Regions from separate parts of the Bacillus sp. M13(2017) genome, predicted to be linked through region 2. Evidence: riboswitches for the same ligand, from Rfam matches in the RefSeq annotation. Region 2 holds a riboswitch; the other holds the start of a gene.
What was found. A riboswitch is a leader RNA that binds a small molecule or an ion and turns the genes downstream of it on or off. The one in region 2 is predicted to bind preQ1.
Positions count from the first base shown of each region.

Region 1: it holds a riboswitch for preQ1, as region 2 does, so the genes downstream of both, CGQ22_RS27155 (QueT transporter family protein) here and queC (7-cyano-7-deazaguanine synthase QueC) in region 2, are expected to answer to the same signal.

Region 1 covers NZ_KZ268517.1:25,155-31,421, reverse strand. The annotation lists partial or broken gene CGQ22_RS27180 (YqcI/YcgG family protein) at 1-207, opposite strand, end outside; gene cspB (cold shock-like protein CspB) at 471-668, shown strand; gene CGQ22_RS27170 (DUF2564 family protein) at 788-1,036, shown strand; gene CGQ22_RS27165 (zinc-finger domain-containing protein) at 1,070-1,246, opposite strand; gene CGQ22_RS27160 (ribonuclease H family protein) at 1,259-1,918, opposite strand; gene CGQ22_RS27155 (QueT transporter family protein) at 2,067-2,555, opposite strand; PreQ1 riboswitch class I at 2,562-2,606, opposite strand; gene CGQ22_RS27150 (aldose 1-epimerase family protein) at 2,739-3,611, shown strand; gene CGQ22_RS27145 (reverse transcriptase-like protein) at 3,681-4,067, shown strand; gene CGQ22_RS27140 (DMT family transporter) at 4,081-4,986, shown strand; gene CGQ22_RS27135 (DUF6123 family protein) at 4,989-5,249, opposite strand; gene CGQ22_RS27130 (cysteine hydrolase family protein) at 5,433-5,993, shown strand; gene CGQ22_RS27125 (GNAT family N-acetyltransferase) at 6,028-6,267, opposite strand, start outside.
Region 2 covers NZ_KZ268506.1:80,260-86,526, reverse strand. The annotation lists gene CGQ22_RS32015 (hypothetical protein) at 67-222, opposite strand; gene CGQ22_RS17105 (YkvS family protein) at 483-668, shown strand; gene queF (preQ(1) synthase) at 717-1,214, opposite strand; gene queE (7-carboxy-7-deazaguanine synthase QueE) at 1,234-1,950, opposite strand; gene queD (6-carboxytetrahydropterin synthase QueD) at 1,943-2,434, opposite strand; gene queC (7-cyano-7-deazaguanine synthase QueC) at 2,434-3,096, opposite strand; PreQ1 riboswitch class I at 3,190-3,233, opposite strand; gene kinB (sporulation sensor histidine kinase KinB) at 3,440-4,648, shown strand; gene CGQ22_RS32510 (DUF6254 family protein) at 4,660-4,776, opposite strand; gene CGQ22_RS17070 (DinB family protein) at 4,878-5,411, opposite strand; gene CGQ22_RS17065 (M3 family oligoendopeptidase) at 5,549-6,267, opposite strand, start outside.

The DNA.
Region 1 (6,267 bases), on a different contig from region 2:
CATTGTATGTGGCAAATGACTCCAATCATTATGAGAAAGAAATGAATAACGAAGTTCATTCTTTTTCAAAGCTGTTAAACCGAAATAACATGGAAAAGTTGGTTCTAACACGACACTTGAAAAAATCTCAAATTCTTTTGCAACCCAATCCGGTATGTCGGTTCTCGTTCTCATTCCTTCATTGTCTAATAAGTAAGACTTATTCATTCTTTCACCTCATTATGTATAGCATTCAATTAAGAATATTACATACTCGGTCTGTCCTATACCTATTTAAAAATTTGACTGAAAAATTATTTAAAAATACAAAAAAATAAAATCGCTTACTTGACTAAATTCTCCCAATTCGTGTATATTTAAATTAATCATTTAGCAGAATATTCAAGAATATAGCATTTTTAGTTTATATTATTTTTTTAAATGAATTTCACTAAATGAAAATAGTAAACGCTTTTAGGAGGAATTGTAACATGCAAGGAAAAGTAAAATGGTTTAACAACGAAAAAGGTTTTGGATTTATCGAAATGGAAGGCGCTGACGATGTATTCGTACATTTCTCTGCTATTCAAGGAGACGGCTACAAAGCTTTAGAAGAAGGTCAAGAAGTATCTTTCGATATTACTGAAGGTAACCGCGGACCTCAAGCTGCTAACGTAGTAAAACTTTAATCCAACATATAACAGGAGGTTACCTTACTTGGTAACCTCCTTTGTTATTCCTTTGTATATTTCCGTTTTACAGAGCAAAAACTATGTGAAATGCGCACTATACAAAGGAGGAATTAGCAATGGGATCAGAAGTAAATGATTTTGAAGAAGTGAAATTCCGTGTAGAAACAGCACAAAAAATGGTAGGATCAGCAACAATTTCAATGGATCCAGATACATTAGAGCATGCTACTACTGCTGTAGAAGCCGCTCGCTCTCAGCTTGAAATTATGAAGTCTGTTGCAACAGATTTAGATGAGCCGTTTCTGATGAATGAGGAAAAAAAATTAAGTCAATGCGAGCATCAATTAAATGAAGCGAAGCACTAAAAAACATCCAGAGAATTTTCTCTGGATGTTTTTTCATGACAGCTGTTCTCCATACTTTTTCAACGTTTCTCCAACTGTACATTGCCTGATACAAAATGAATGAGCGTAATACTTACTATTCGTCTTTCGATTATGTTCTCGCAAAAAACACCCTTCACAATACGTTTCTAATAAGTCATTTACCTCTGTAATGAGTTGCTTTTTATCCACCTTTGCACCTCTCTATTCGGTTATTTCTTTATGACTATCAATAACTGTTCCTTCTAATGCTTGCGTAGCTAATTGATGTGCTTCTTTATTTTGTTTTCTAGATATCGGCTCACATACAAGTTTTAATTTCATTTGCTTCGCCTTTTGTTCAATTTGATCTAAATAATGATTTAAATGTTCATCATAACAAGGCCATTCTCCAGCCAATTGCTGCAGTACCACTTGTGAGTCTCCGCGAAGTGTAACTGCTTCATACTTAATCCCTAGTTCCTCGAGTATATTCATACCGTATAATAATGATGCATATTCCGCTTCATTATTATCATATATACCTTCTATATATGCATTGCGGCGAATGCGGTAGTTTGTATTTCCTTTTTTATAATACACACATATACCAACGCCAGCCTCTTTCGTTTGCACATCATACCCCCCATCAAAATAAACGTGTATTTCTTGAGGCTCTTCCTCCACTTGTTTACTCAGCTTTTTCATTTCCTTTAATGACCATTCGGCATCCATTTCATCGTAAAATAGTAGTTCTTTCACCCTACCCGTTTTCTCAAAATCCTCTGCAAATTGAAGTACTTCTTCTATGTTCATATAATCTGTCGTTAATTCCGTCTGCAAACCGCGCTTTGTTTTATACAACCAATGAATTTTATATTTCATACTAGATTCCCCTTATATAAGACTTCTTATATGTAGCCAGCTAATGAAAGCCTCACTTTATTTTATTATATTGTATCAATAGTCACAGCATTATATTCAATGTGATTACATACAAAAAGAGCTATCCCTATAGGAATAACTCTTTCATCTATTGCATAAATCTTTCAAATTGTACTCGCTTGTTAATCCAGTACATTACAGGCATACCAATCGCCATGACAACAAATTCACCAACTGCACATGTCAACCAAGACAACATAAATGGTAAACCCAATGCAAGATGAAGTTCAATTGCAATCATAAACATTGTAATTGTAAAGATAACTGTATTAAAAATCATACGAGCCCAAACACCTTTAATAAATCGCATAGAAATAATCGTTGCAACTAATGCAAGAATAGATTGCCCTACTCCAAATACTAAATCGTAAGCGATCATAGGTGAGAAAAAGAGATTCGTTAAAAATACACCTAATACAATTCCGTAAATTGCTTTCTTATTAAATACAACAAGATGATTAAACATCTCTGAAATACGAAACTGTACATTCGTAAAGCCAAATGGCTGAATAAGCATAGAAACAGCAATATATAATGCCCCTAAAATACCATTACCGACTAAAGTTCTAATATTCATGACAAAATCTCCTTAGTTTTTTTACGTGGGATGGTTTCGAACCACGTTATTCGTTTTTTAAGCAACAAGATTATATTTTACGTGGTAGCCCCTCTTTCGTCAATAGATTCCTATCGTGAACTACCTTTTTTCTTTTAGACAACGTATAATGAAACATATGAAAGATTTAGGAGGTTTCACTTCATGACAGCAACAATTCAAAATGAAAAAGTGATCGTTTCCATTTCTGACAAAGGTGCAGAATTACAGAGCGTTCGCTTAAAAGAAGACAACATAGAATATTTATGGCAAGGTGATTCTACTTATTGGGGGCGCCGCGCACCAATTTTATTCCCAATTGTCGGCCGATTAGTAGATAATACATACTACGTAGACGGTAAACCATATTCATTAACACAACACGGTTTCGCTCGTGATCTTACTTTCTCTGTGAAAGAACAAAGCGAAACAAAGATCACTTATATCGTTACTAGTAATGAAGAAACATTAAAAAAATACCCATACGAATTCGAATTACTCGTTTCTTATGAGCTAGATGGACAAAGTGTTCATGTAACATACGAAGTAAACAATCCTACTTCAAAAGAGATGTTCTTCTCAATCGGAGCACACCCTGGATTCAACTTGCCTTTATTGGACGGTGAATCATTTACAGATTATCACTTATCGTTTAATGGTTCGGAACACTTAGAAACCAGTGTATTAGAAGGACCTTACCTTTCAAGCAAAAAGCAATTAATCGCTGAAAATACAAATGAATTGCCACTTACATATGATTTATTCAAAAATGATGCGCTTATTTTTGAACATATGAATACGAATGAAATTTCGATTCGTTCTCATAAACATAATAAATTTGTAAAAGTAGAATTTGATGGATTCCCATTTGTCGGCGTATGGACACCAGGGGATAATGCACCTTTCTTATGTATTGAACCTTGGTACGGAATTGCCGATGAAGTAACTCCAGCAAAAGATTTCAAGGAAAAAAAAGGAATTCAATCTTTACAAGCGAATGAAACATTTACATGTCGTTATAGCATTACAATCGGCTAATTACTCTATCCCCTACTTCAAAGAAACATATAAGTAGGGGATCATCTTATCATTTGAAGGTTTCTCATTTTGATTGAAGTATATATTGATGGTGCATCAAAAGGAAATCCTGGTCCTTCTGGTGCAGGAGTATTTATTAAAGGGGTTCAACCAGCTGTACAATTATCATTACCCCTCGGGACAATGTCCAATCATGAAGCAGAATACCACGCTTTACTTGCGGCATTAAAATATTGCACGGAGCATAATTATAACATTGTCTCTTTTCGTACAGATTCGCAACTTGTCGAGCGAGCTGTCGAAAAAGAATACGCAAAAAATAAAATGTTTGCACCTTTATTAGAAGAAGCACTGCAGTACATAAAAAATTTCGACCTCTTTTTTATTAAGTGGATTCCAAGTAGTCAAAATAAAGTTGCTGATGAGTTAGCTAGAAAGGCTATCTTACAAAATTAACGGAGGTATGAGTGTGAAAAAAGATTGGATTGCTCCTCTTGCTTTATTATTTGTCTCTTTTATTTGGGGAGCTACGTTTGTTGTCGTTCAAAATGCTATGTCTTTCGTTGGTCCATTTACTTTTAATGGTATTCGCTTTTTATTCGCCGGAATTATTTTATTATTCGTTCAAATGATTTTCGCAAAAAAAACTTCAAAACAAGATATAAAACAGAGTAGCCTTGCTGGATTAATCGTTGGATTCTTTTTATGTGTTGGCTATGTGTTACAAACATTCGGCTTACTTTATACAACTTCTTCAAAAGCAGGATTCTTAACAGGGCTTAGTATCGTTATGGTACCTATTTTGTCTTTTATCTTTTTAAAACAAAAAGCTACTATTTTTATCGTAATGGGCATTGCTGTAGCAACAGCAGGTTTATACTTATTAACAGCTGGTGATTCATTTCAATTAAACATTGGAGATATACTCGTTCTCGGTTGCGCGGTTGCTTTCGCTGCTCATATTCTTGTTAATGGCTTCTTCTCTAAGAAAATATCACCTTTATTGTTAAGTACGTCGCAAGTGTTAGCTGTCGGTATGTTTTCTTCTATTTGCGCCTTTTTGTTTGAAGATTGGGAAAAATTACTTTCAGCAGCACTATGGACGAATTCTTCCTTTTTATTCGCCCTATTTCTAACTTCTCTATTCGCAACATCCATTGCTTTTTTCATTCAAACATCAGCGCAAAAACATACGTCTCCAACGAGAGTAGCCATTATTTTCGCAATGGAGCCCGTTTTCGCTGCCTTAACAGGCGTTCTCGTTGCAAACGAACAACTTTCTATTTCCGCTATTATCGGATGCCTCTGTATTTTCCTAGGCATGGTGTTTGTTGAATTACCTTCCAAAACAAAAAAAGAAGCGCAGGCTGCGTGAAGTTACGCTTGTAACTTCCGCATAAAAGCCTTAGCGCTTTTTTTATCTGTAATCTCTTCTTCTTTCAATCGTTCTAATAACGCAACAAAATAACTCCCATCAAACTGTAACTGATGTTTAATTGTCGCTTCTATTGCCGCGTTCACAATTCCATCAGATGCACCCGTATATCCTTGTCCGAACATAATAAACCCTTGTGCTTCCTCTGATAGTTTAAATCCTTTCGTATGTAAGAATGAAAGATAATCTTCTACTGTTTGCATGCTATTCCCACCTACTCAAAAATTCTCCATCTCCTATCATACATGTTTTTACAAGCTATGAGAATGAAATTTATATGACAACTTTGTAAATCTATCCGAAGTAGACGATAGAGGATTTCCTTACAATATAAAAGAATATGTAACTGGTAACTTATTTTATATTAAAGGGGATAGGGATATAAAATGAAACAAGCACTATTAATTATTGATGCGCAACAAGAGTTAATGGATGGAAATGAAAAAGAAAATGCAGTTTTTCGTAAAACCGAGTTACTATCCACACTAAATACAGCTGTGCAGAAAGCAATCGATGCAAATGCCCTTATTGTTTTCGTAAGAGATATCGATGTTGCTTCTGGTAGCGGTGAGGGATTTGAAGTACATAATGAAATTCAAGTACCTCAGTCTGCAATCCTTATTAATAAAGCAGCAACGAACGCATTCTATGGCACTTCTTTACTTGAACTTTTAAAAGAAGAGAAGATTGGCCATATCGTTATCGGTGGATGTAAAACAGAGCATTGTATCGACACCGCAGTTAGAACTGCGACTGTACAAGGATGTGACGTTACATTAATTAAAAATGGTCATTCCACAACTGATTCTAACGTATTATCTGCAGAGCAAATTATTGCTCATCATAATAAAATTCTACATGGACATTATAATGTGGATCATTTTTCAGTTGTTAGGGATGTCGAGGAAGACCTTTTTGTACCTATTCATGATCAATATCGTGATTAACGAAAAAGAATCCTTCATTCAGAAGGATTCTTTTTTATCCAAAAATTTGCGCTGCAATGCTATATAACTCATTATTCCTTTTTAATAATTGATCGCTATTTTTCATCATAATTGGTGGTGTATTAACCTTTTGAAAGCCAACAGCCTCTAATTCATTCATAAAATCGTTTTTCCCCTCTGGTACATCAATTCTTAATTTACCATGATGTTCACTTGCTAAATAATGTACAATTCGCATCGCCATTTCATCATTTTTAGCAACGACTGGTCCTAT
Region 2 (6,267 bases):
CTTACGAACTTTATTATGCACTAGTTCTAAACATCATACCACGCAAGAAAATAAAGTTATATACCTTTACATCTCCCCACCACTATCATGTGTTATCGAAGCATGGATACCATCCATCCCATCAAAATATGTACTCGTATCATATTGACGAATCTTTTTTAAATGCATATAAGAAAATAAAAATAAAATTAAAGCTATAACACTCCCCACAAATTCAAACATCATTTTACCGCCTCTAATTTCTCCCACTTCAGTAGGTTATTCTACTTTTTCATTATACCTCGATATAAAGATTCCCGCATTTTCGCTATTTTTTTCAAATAACATGGATTTTTTACATATTTTCTTACAAAAAGTGAATATTTTTCGATTTTTTACTTTGGAAACATTTACAAAGTAGGAAATATGGTTCAAAATAGGAGGAAATAAAAAAACCCAAATTTATTCTTTTTTTGGGAAAACTGTAACAAGGAGAGTTGCTTATGCAGATCGCAGAAACTGGAGATATCATCGAATTTAAAGGTGGAATGCAAGGCCGTGTTCAAAAAGTAAATCAAAACTCTGTTATTGTTGATATAACAATTATGAAGAATTTTAGAGAACTAGATATGGAACCTCTTACAGTTGTAAGTCATAAAAACTATACTGTCATTAATCAAAATGCATAATATAATAGAAAGAAAGGGCCTGTATAGTATACAGGCCCTTTCTTTCTATTAACGATTATCAATTGTTTCCGGATATAGATCGTGGTTCATCATGCGGTAGTCAGCCATTTGTTCATACTTCGTCCCTGGGCGACCGTAGTTGCAGTATGGATCAATTGAAATGCCACCACGTGGTGTGAATTTCCCCCATACCTCAATGTAACGTGGATCCATTAATTTAATTAAGTCGTTCATAATAACGTTCATGCAATCTTCGTGGAAATCACCATGATTGCGGAAACTAAATAAATACAACTTTAAAGATTTACTCTCTACCATTTTTTGCTCTGGAATATAGCTAATATAAATTGTTGCAAAATCTGGTTGTCCTGTTTTCGGGCATAAACTTGTAAATTCAGGACAATTGAATTTTACAAAATAATCACGGTTTGGATGATTATTATCAAATACCTCTAATATTTCTGGGCTATATTCAAATAAATATTTTGTATTTTGATTTCCTAATAATGTTACATCTTTTAAATCTTCATCTAATCTTCCTGCCATTTTTAAACATCCCTTCTCATTATACACCGCGTTTATTTCCCCATACTAACGCATGAAGCTGAGGCAATACTTTTGCATCATTCATCTCTTTACAATTTACAGCTTTATCAATCAGCCACTCATACTTATCTAATAATTTTTTAATAAGCATCGCATCATCCACTGTTTTTGTATCATCGTTTCCTACTTGCAAGAAAAATGGTACCTTTGGATAACGTTCGTGCATCTTAACTGCATATTCAAAATCATAATCATCGAATACTACTACTTTTAAACTAATATCTTTTCCTGCTAGTTTCTGAATCATAGCATCTAACTTCTGAAAATCTGTTTTCATCGTCGAACTTGGTGGTTTTGGCGAAATTGTTACCTCATCAATTTCAAGTAACCAATCTTGCCACTTACTCCCTTGTGTTTCAATTGCCGTTCGCATTCCATTTTCTTTTAATATAGAAAGAAGAAACTCAATATTTTTCAGTAATGCCGGATTTCCACCTGAAATCGTAACATGAGAAAAATTTTCTCCTCCAATTGCAACAAGCTCACTCCAAATATCTTCTGCTGTCATCTGTCTAATTTGATCTTTAGCTGATCCATCCCACGTAAAAGCAGAATCACACCAAGCGCAGCTATAATCACAACCAGCTGTACGGATAAACATTGTCTTTTGCCCTACAACCATTCCTTCACCTTGAATAGTCGGACCGAATATTTCTAAGACAGGGATTTTACTCATCGAGCATCCACTCCCGTCTTACTTCCGCATAACTAGTCGGTGTCTCAAATAGACGAACGAATTCAACGCGAGCTCCCTTATATTCGTTCACACGATTCTCTTTTGTTAGTGCTTCTGCCATCTTTTCATAAATCCAAACGACCATATTTTCAGCAGTCGTATTCATTGCTGGTAACGTTTCGTTTAAATAACGATGATCTAAATGAATTTCTATTTCATTTTTCCAAATTTCTTTTATATCTCCAAAGTCAATTGCAAGACCTATTTCATTTACATATCCACTAATTCCAAATACAACTTTATATGTGTGACCATGTAAGTTTTTACATTTCCCTTCATAACAGTGTAAATGGTGTGCTGCATCAAATGTAAATTCCTTACTGACCATTACTCTTTTATTATGATATTTGAGTTGTTTACGCTGAATATCCTTGTCCATTTTTTGCAAATTCTCTACGATGCGAAATCCAAAAAAGTTATCCATTAGTTGTTCGCTCCTTCGCGTTCTTGCAGATACGTATCTAATCCTGCTTTACGAAGTTGACATGCTGGACATTCACCGCAACCATCACCAATGATTCCGTTATAACATGTTAATGTTTTTTCTCGAACAAACTCAAATGCTCCAAGTTCATCTGATAATTTCCATGTTTCAGCTTTATCAATCCACATAAGTGGCGTGTGAATGACAAACGGATAATCCATAGATAAATTTAATGTAACATTTAACGATTTCACAAACACGTCACGGCAGTCTGGATAACCGCTGAAATCAGTTTCACATACACCCGTTACAATATGACGTGCTCCCACTTGTTTTGCTAATACAGCAGCAAATGATAAGAAGAGTAAATTTCGTCCATCTACAAATGTCGATGGCAATTCACCTTCTTCATGTGTAATCTCCATATCCGTTCTCGTTAACGCATTTGGAGCAAGTTGATTTAATAGACTCATATCTAGTACCGTATGCTTTATTCCTAGCTCTTTCGCAATTTCCGCTGCACAATCAATTTCTAGCTTATGACGTTGATTGTAATTAAACGTTACAGCTTCTACCTCTGCAAACTGCTCTATTGCCCAAAATAAACATGTTGTACTATCTTGTCCTCCACTAAAAACAACAACTGCTTTTTCTTTTTTCATTTCACTCATTCTCCTTCTCTACTATAAATAAGAAGAAAGAACGTTCTTGAACTGTCACAATAAAAAAACAAAACAATACCTAAGGATATTGTTGTTTCCATAGTTTTTTATAGAGGGAGTTCGCGAACCTCTCCCGCACGGTGCACGGAATTTCTTCTTTCATTGACACAGCTTATTGTAACATATTGTATACTAGCGTAAAAATTTCTGATTTTTCGGTTATTTTTCATTTCATTTCTTTCATTTTATAGTATGATTAATTTAATATAAGAAGAGAGGGGGCATCCCACTGAAATCCTTTATTATTTATCTCTTTTTAAATATATTATTCATCCTGATTACAATGCTCGTATATCATTTATTTTGGAATCAAAAAGGGAAACGCTCTCCTAAATTAAATTCAGCTATATTTATTGTACTCTGTTGCCTCGCTACCGTACTCTGTATTACATTTGCAGCAAAAATAAATAATGGTTTTCAATTTGATATGCGCCATATTGTATTAATTGTCGGTACATTAACGGGAGGGCCTATTGCTGGTGGTTCTATCTTAGTTGTATTAAACATATATCGCTTATTATTAGGTGGGGTAGGTGTTTTCCCATCTCTTATCGGTTCTGTTCTTCTATTTATTGTTCTACTATTAACATATAAATTTTTCAATCGAACTTCTAATCGTATAAAAATAACACTTGCTATTATCTACAGTCTCACATACGGATTTAGTTGGATACCCTTCTTCCTTTCCAAGGTTACAAATAAGACTGATTATATACCGCATATTATTGTGTATGAGTTATGTTCAATGCTTGGTACAATCCTAATTTTATATTTACTACACATATTACAAACTCAAGTTCGTCTCCAAAACGAACTTATAAATGCTGAAAAGTTTCATTTAATTGGTGAAATGGCAGCATCTATCTCTCATGAAATTCGCAATCCATTAACTTCAACGAAAGGGTTTTTACAACTGTTACAATCAGATACATGCACTGAGCAGGAACGAAAATTATATATTGACATTGCCATTAACGGCATCGAACAAGCAAATCATGTTCTTACAGATTATTTAACCTTTGCCAAACCTAGCATTGAAAAAGAGCAAACATTACAGTTAGAAGAAGAATTACTACATGCATTGTCGTTAATTACACCGCTTGCTAATTTAACAAATGTACGTACTCATTATATAAAGCAAAGCACTCCTTTTTTTATCGCTGGAGAAAAGCAAAAACTAAATCAATGTTTATTAAATATTTTAAAAAATTGCATTGAGGCTATGCCAAAAGGCGGTGATCTTTATTTCACATTAGTTCCTGATCATAAGCATATTCAGTTATATATAAAAGATACAGGAGTCGGTATGGATTCGGAACAAGTAAAACGTCTTGGCTCTCCTTTTTATTCAACGAAAGAAAAAGGCACTGGACTTGGAATGATGGTCGTATTCAGTGTTGTTCAAGCTATGAATGGAAAAATTGATATTATAAGTGAAAAAGGAATCGGTACAACCTTTTTATTAACGTTTCCACTCATACAAAAAACGTGATGAAATACTCATCACGTTTTTTCTGTTCCTTCAACTAATTCAGCAAAAGCTTTCACTTTTCCGTGTGGTTGTTGATTTTCTTTACGTGCTTTCCAGGCGCGCTCTTCTTCTCGCTTCTTCTTAGACATGTTTTTTCAACTCCTTCTTTTCTTTCTCCATGTAGTATTCCAAAATAAGAAAGAAAACTATGCACGTATCAAAAAAGAAGTGGTTTCCCACTTCTTCCACTTTAGCGCTGCAAAATTGCATGTTTCGCCTCTTTTAACTGCGTAAGATGTCTTTGTTCATGCAAATCAAGAAATTGAACCCATTGATACAAATTCAGATCATTAAAAACAGGATGCTTTAATCCATTTTCAAATAGATCTTTTTCATCTATAACACTATGAAGTGCGTGTAATAGTTCTTGTCGTGAATGTTCTAGCAATTGAATTCCTTGCTGTTTTTTCATTAAAGTTTCTGTTGGTTGCATTTGCTGAGGAGCTTCTCGTTTATGTGTGCGATCAAGCGTAAGTTGGAGGTCTTTAAATGGAGTCATGTTTCTTTCATTTTTTTGTAAAGCATATACAAGGGCAGACGTGACAGATTGTTCAACTAAATGCAAGTGGTGTAAAATTTGAATAATACTCCATTTATCACGGCGTGGCTTTACATTCACTTCGGTGTCATTTAACATTTCAATTTCTGATAATAGCGTGCTTCGAGTAGACTGTAATGAGTTTACTAAACTTTCTAAACTTACATCCATATTAGATTGAAGCATACTTGTTCCCCCCTTTTGTTGGTCAAAAGAGGTGCTCCTTATTAGAAACACCTCTTTAGTATTCTGAATTTTCTTTTATTATCTCATCATTTTCCCATTATGTCGATGTTAAACATGTGAAAAAAAGTGCATGTTTTTTACAATTTTGTGTCGTCAATCGCATGTAACCATGCTTCAATTTCTGTAATAACACTTTTCACACAGCCTTCGGCAAATGGTGATGTTAAATTTGCAACTTCTACTAATTCTAAGAACGATTTACTTCCACCTTGTTGGCACAGATTCACATAATCTTCCCACGCCTCTTGTCTATTATCTCTTGCACGTTTCCAAAATTGTAGCGCACAAATTTGAGCAAGCGTGTAATCAATATAATAGAACGGTGAGCTATAAATATGCCCTTGACGTTGCCAAAAACCACCGCGCTCTAAATAATCATTATCCTCATAATCACGATGTGGTAAATATTTCTTCTCTATGTTACGCCATGCTGTCTTACGCTCTTCAGGTGATGCTTCAGGATTTTCATATACATAATGTTGATATTCATCAACAGATACACCATAAGGTAAAAACAGAAGTGCTGAACTTAAGTGAGAGAAGTAATATTTATCTGCATCTTCTTCAAAGAATAGCTTCATCCATGGCCATGTAAAGAATTCCATACTCATAGAGTGAATTTCACATGCCTCATATGTTGGCCAATTATATTCTGGAATTTCAAATTTACGACTTTCATATACTTGAAAAGCATGACCCGCTTCATGTGTTAATACATCAATGTCACCAGATGTTCCATTGAAGTTTGAGAAAATAAATGGCGCTTTATAATTCTCAATATATGTACAATATCCGC